Regions from separate parts of the Peribacillus sp. NJ11 genome, predicted to be linked through region 2. Evidence: riboswitches for the same ligand, from Rfam matches in the RefSeq annotation. Region 2 holds a riboswitch; the other holds the start of a gene.
The links. Region 2 has a riboswitch for glycine ahead of QUF86_RS19525 (amino acid permease). Riboswitches for the same ligand answer to the same signal wherever they lie in the genome.
Positions count from the first base shown of each region.

Region 1: linked by a shared signal. The riboswitch ahead of gcvT (glycine cleavage system aminomethyltransferase GcvT) and the one ahead of QUF86_RS19525 (amino acid permease) in region 2 are both predicted to bind glycine.

Region 1 is NZ_JAUCFO010000001.1:3,016,775-3,019,949, reverse strand. Features, by position in the region: gene gcvPA (aminomethyl-transferring glycine dehydrogenase subunit GcvPA) at 1-448, opposite strand, end outside; gene gcvT (glycine cleavage system aminomethyltransferase GcvT) at 466-1,572, opposite strand; glycine riboswitch at 1,707-1,790, opposite strand; glycine riboswitch at 1,794-1,881, opposite strand; gene QUF86_RS14915 (DEAD/DEAH box helicase) at 2,256-3,175, shown strand, end outside.
Region 2 is NZ_JAUCFO010000001.1:3,967,978-3,971,152, reverse strand. Features, by position in the region: gene QUF86_RS19530 (hypothetical protein) at 675-920, shown strand; glycine riboswitch at 1,190-1,287, shown strand; glycine riboswitch at 1,291-1,347, shown strand; gene QUF86_RS19525 (amino acid permease) at 1,652-3,031, shown strand.

The DNA of each region.
Region 1 (3,175 bases), 950 kb from region 2:
AAGCAAGCATGGCTGCTTCAGCTAGCGCTGTCCCGCCGTCATACATGGAGGAGTTAGCCACATCCATACCCGTCAATTCACAAATCATCGTTTGATATTCAAAGATGGCCTGAAGCTCGCCCTGTGAAATTTCAGGCTGATAGGGTGTATAAGCCGTATAAAACTCAGAACGGGAAAGAACATGATCGACGATGACCGGTGCATAATGGTCATAGACACCCGCACCAAGGAAGGAAGCATAATTTTTAAGATCCGCATTCTTGGCAGCAAGCCTTGATAATTCTTTTATTAAGGCAGGTTCCGATTTAGCGGGCTTGATATCGTATTCGCCTTGAAAACGAACACTTTCAGGGATATCATTGAAAAGTTCTTCAACAGTAGGTACACCTATCACTTCAAGCATTTCTTGTTTATCTTGCTCTGTCATGGGTAAATAACGATGTTTCATCTAATGACCATTCCCCTCTATTTACGTGGTTTTTTATAAAAAGGTGTTTGTATGATAACGGCTTTCAAACGTTTGGATCGAATTTCCACTTCGACTTCCGCATCCAGCACCGAAAATTCCTTATCGATAAGTGCCAACCCTACGTTCTTCTTCAACGTTGGTGATTGGGTACCAGTCGTGACCTCGCCAATGACTTTGTCCCCGCTGTAGACCTTATACCCATGACGTGGAATGCCACGGTCAATCATTTCAATTCCCACAAGCTTGCGGGGAGCCCCTTTCTCCTTTTGTTCAGCAAGAACGGCTTTCCCGAAAAAATCTGCTTCCTTATCCACTTTTACCGCAAAACCGATCCCGGCCTCTATTGGGGTGATGTCCGCTGAAAGTTCCTGCCCATACAGCGGAAGTTTCGCTTCAAAACGCAGGGTATCACGAGCACCTAAACCAATCGGCTGAATCCCTTCTTCCTTTCCGGCATCCAGAATCGCCTTCCAAAGGGCAGGACCGTTTTCACTGTCGCTATATATCTCAAAACCATCTTCACCAGTATATCCGGTACGGGATACCATCGTGGAGATACCATTTATCATGACATTTTCCTTGAACTTGAAAAATCCAATTTCACTTAAGGCAGTATTTTCTGATAGTTTTTGTAATATCTTCTCTGCAGATGGCCCTTGAAGTGCTAGCTGTGTATAGTGACTCGATACATTTGTGATTTGGACATCTTCCGGTAGATTAGCTTGCAGCCAATCGAAATCTTTATCTGTATTCGCTGCATTGACCACGAGCAGATAGTCGTCTTCAGCCCGCTTATAAACGATGAGATCATCAACCGTCCCGCCGTTTTCATAGCACATAGCCGTATATTGGGCACCGCCCTGTTGCAGCTTTGATATATCATTAGTCAGCATCTTCTGTAAAAAGGAAAGGCTCCCAAGCCCCTTAACATCAACTTCCCCCATATGGGAAACATCGAATAACCCCGCTTTTGTACGTACGGCTTCATGTTCGTCCTTTATACCCGAAAATTGGACAGGAAGTTCCCAGCCGCCAAAATCGATCGTTTTACCGCCGCATTCACGATAAACTTCAAATAGTGGTGTTCTTTTTAAATTGGTCAAAAAATGACCCCCCTCAGATTTTTTAATTTAAATGGCTTCATTATCAAAGCTTCTTGTCATTACGCATCAGATATCCTGATTCATGATGTGAAAAAAGCACAAAAAAGGACAGAGAAAGCCCGTTTGAGCTTTTTCTCTGTCCTGAAACCTGAAAGTTTACCTATATAATAGGTTTTCCCCTTTGGTGGCCGTCCCAAAATGGGCGGCGCTCTCCAGAGTTGCGTCCAATAAGAGTTCTTTTGCCTGAGAGATTCACTGCTAAGTTTGCTCCTTCGGCGCTACATCCGTAGTCTCTCCCCTTATCTTCACCCGCATATAAATGGTCTACCAATGAAAGTAAGCGAACAAGCCCCAAGCATTAGTAAAACCTTTGAGCATCATGGAATGCATTCTCTGCCAACTCTCCTAAAACTTCAGGAACCATTTGAATGATCTCCTTCAGTATCTTGGATAAAATAGGAGCCTGTAGCGCATACTAAGAAAACGCGAACTGCAAAACTGAAATACAAAGATTCTTTACAGCGTTTGGAAATTGGAATTTTCTAAATATACTTATATCCTACCCTAAGAAACTTATCTCTGCAATATCTTTTGAAGAGAAATATTTTTCTTACTTCACATATGAAATGTTCGGGTTTTGACCTTTTATTAAGGAAATTATGATTTAAGAGGGAGTTATTTCTATGAAAATCAATATATCCTTCAATTCTGAATGGAATGACGAGTTTCTGCAAAAGATGGAAAATGACGGTCCATGGGGAAATTGGGAGCTTTATAAGTTGGCGGTTCAAATGGAGGAAAATCTCATCATCCCTGATTTTGAGGGATTACAGGCGCCCAAGCACCTTCCGCAGTTAACCCCGCTTCCCCACCAATTGGAAGCAGCAAAGCAAGTGGTGGAAAAGATGAATGGAAAGGCCATTTTAGCTGATGAGGTAGGGCTCGGAAAAACAATTGAAGCCGGCTTGATCCTAAAAGAATATATGATTAGAGGCCTTGTAAAAAAAGTATTGATCCTTGTACCGGCCTCACTTGTCACACAATGGGCTTTTGAATTGAATACCAAGTTTCATATTCCGGCAGTCGTTCAGAGAAAAAGTTATGTTTGGGACTCCTGTGATGTGGTCATTTCATCCATTGATACAGCGAAACGCGATCCACATCGTGATATCATTTTCAATCAGGAATATGACTTCATCATTATTGACGAAGCTCATAAACTTAAAAATAATAAGACGAAGAACTATGAATTCGTCCAAAATCTGAAAAAGAAATTTTGTTTACTCCTGACAGCTACTCCCATTCAAAATAAAGTCGAGGAAATTTTCCACCTCGTTTCGTTATTGAAACCAGGCCACTTGGGAAATGCCTCACTCTTTTCGGAAAAATATAAAGGGAAAGGCCGGAACATAATTGAAGATGAACACCTAAAGGAACTGGTCAACACTGTTATGATACGAAACCGGCGGGCCGATACTGGTATTGAATGGACAAAAAGGCATGTGGAAACCATCACAATTGAATTTTCTCCAACCGAGCAGGCATTGTACGATGCCGTTTCCAAATTCAAGCCTATTTCGGATGGAACAAAAGGAAGCGCTTT
Region 2 (3,175 bases):
TATCAAGAAATTACCGCGAATGAGGAAAATTATTTTTCAAAAGCTTTATGGTTTTATGAAGCATTGTTTACAAGTATACGGAGCATTTATTTAAGTACATGGCACTTTCTCTTTTATAAGCCTTATTACACCGCTGTTGAACCAAAGGAATTAGAACGAGTATATTTATTTAAATTGTATGATTTACTAAAAAAACTTGTTTAAGACATTCTTTATTCCTATTTAACGATTAATGCAATTCATTTTTTTATATTAGAAAAGCGATTATATGAAACAGTCATTGTTGCGATGAGCTCCAATGGCTTTTTCTATTTTATAGCAATACTTCTTTCGAATGGTTTATTTACTTGCTAAGTTGAGTATTCACCTCCCTTTTTTGATGTTAATATTTGTTAGTGAAATATCTTACTATCTATAATAGGAATATACGCAAATAATAAGGTATATATATTTGATCATACTATATGAATATGTTTTAAAAGAAGAGGATAACCAACTTAGAGTTCCGGTTTGACACAGGTAAAATGTAATGGGAGATGGTTTCGTTAACACGTCAAGCGTTGTGAAAATGAATACGTGATGATAAATATAAACCTTATTGATCCAAATTATGTTATTCTATTTCTGTTTACAACAGTCCGTCGGAAAAACTGTAAAGGGGGTATAAGGTTAAAATGGTTAAGGAAAAGAAAATCAAGCTAAAGAAGCCAAAGAAGTGGTGGGGATGGGTTCTAGCAATTGTCATCATTGCTAATATAGCAGGTGGTGGGGACAAAGAGGAAGTTGCTAAAGAAGAGAAGGCTTCTGAAAATACTGCTGAACTTAGGGAGGAAGCTCCTAGACAATCTCTACTGCTGCAAGGATTTTCGCGAGTCTCGAATTTTCTCTTTTTCCATACATCAATTATGTTAAAACTATAGTTATTATGTCCTCTCCGGGCTTTAAATTTTGTTTCGGAAAAATGCCGAAATTTTTGCTTATACATAAGCTTGTTTGGGATTCTTTGCGACATAGAAAAGCTGCTAATAAGCTTGATTTTTCATAGCTAATAACTTCTAAAATATACTGTTCATAAAGTTCAAATTAGTCCATGCTTAAATTTCAGAAAATAGAGTTTTTTCAGATAATCGTTGAAATATCCATTAAAACCCGATAATATACAACTATTAAAACAACTTTATATCAGCGGATGATGATTGTGGGAGAGTCTAAACAATGTTTAGCACCGAAGGAGCAAATCCTAAAAGCAGGGACTAATCTCTCAGGTAAAAGGACTACAATTGGACGCGTCTCTGAAGAGAGCCATAGGCCACCGAAGGAGTTAAACTCTCAGGTAAAAGGACAGAGGAAAGTAGGAAAATACCTATCTTTCCTCTGTCCTTTTTTGTACCTGGAAAGATAAAAAGAGAGGAAGTGTGCATTGAGATCTGAAGATAAATGATCTATCCTTTGATTTGTACAATTAATGCTATATTTTCAAAAAAGGTAGGTAGCTTTATTTCAAAAAACTATATCTAGTACCCACCTAGGAAAGCGCTTACAATGATAGGTCAGTCTCCCAGTACGCTAATAATTCACACTCATTGAAGGGCTGACCCTTTATAAGGAAAAAATTCCAAGTAGCCTATAAAAGTAGAAAGTGGGAGATCGTATGCAGGAACAAAAGTTGGATAGAGGGTTAAAAAACAGGCACGTACAACTCATAGCTATTGGTGGGGCAATCGGAACGGGATTATTTCTTGGAGCAGGAAAATCTATTAATTTAGCTGGGCCATCAATTCTATTTGCTTACATGATTACAGGCATCATTTGCTTTTTAATCATGCGCGCACTTGGAGAACTACTCTTATCTAATTTGAACTATCATTCCTTTGTTGACTTTGTAAGAGACTATTTAGGTAATATGGCAGCATTTGTAACCGGCTGGACCTACTGGTTTTGCTGGATCTCAATCGCAATGGCCGACTTAACGGCAGTTGGTCTTTATACTCAGTATTGGTTTCCCTCCGTACCTCAGTGGATGCCAGGATTGATTGCCCTAGTCATTCTGCTATTTATGAATCTTGCAACCGTTAAACTTTTTGGCGAAATGGAATTCTGGTTCGCATTAATAAAGGTCATCGCTATTCTAGCATTAATTGTTATCGGTATTTTCATGATTATTAAAGGCTTTTCCACTGATTCAGGCGCAGCAAGTTTCACGAATCTATGGAGTCACGAAGGTATGTTCCCAAATGGAATAAATGGTTTTGTCCTCTCATTCCAGATGGTAGTGTTTGCGTTTGTGGGCATTGAACTTGTAGGACTTACAGCAGGTGAAACAGAAAATCCAGAAAAAGTTATCCCCAAAGCCATAAATAATATTCCTATTCGGATTATAATTTTCTATATTGGCGCACTTATTGTCATTATGAGTGTTTATCCGTGGAACGCAATCATCCCAACGGAAAGCCCATTCGTCCAAGTATTTGTGGCTGTAGGTATTGCTGGAGCTGCTGGTATCGTTAATTTTGTCGTCCTAACATCGGCTGCTTCGGCATGTAACAGCGCAATCTTCAGTACAAGCCGGATGGTATACTCACTTGCCAAAGATAAAAATGCACCTGTACCGTTTGCAAAACTTAATGACCGTAAAGTACCTTCCAATGCATTGTTCTTTTCAACTGTCGTCATTTTAATTTCCGTTGTTTTGAACTATTTAATGCCTGAAGGAGTATTTACCTTGATTACAAGTATTTCTACAGTATGTTTCATCTTTATTTGGGGAATTACAGTCATCAGTCATTTGAAATACCGTAAAACAAGACCTGATCTAGTGAAAAAGAACAAATTTAAATTACCATTTTATCCAATTTCCAATTACTTGATCCTTGCTTTCCTAGCGTTCGTCCTTGTTGTTCTTGCACTTGCGAGCGACACTCGTGTTGCCTTATTCGTTACTCCTGTTTGGTTCATTATGCTGATTACGATTTATAAGATTCGCCAAACGAAGGTGGAACAGGCGAATCAGAGAGAGGTAGCGGGGAATTAAGGGGCAAGAAACCCTTTGATTCAATTTGCGGTGTTTGTCCAGATAGTTGCCGCTCCATATTTTCCTAACCCGGTGAGTAAAAAATCTGCCCATTATAAAAAGCCAAAGATATCTGGATAATCATATTATAATTCGAAAAAATTA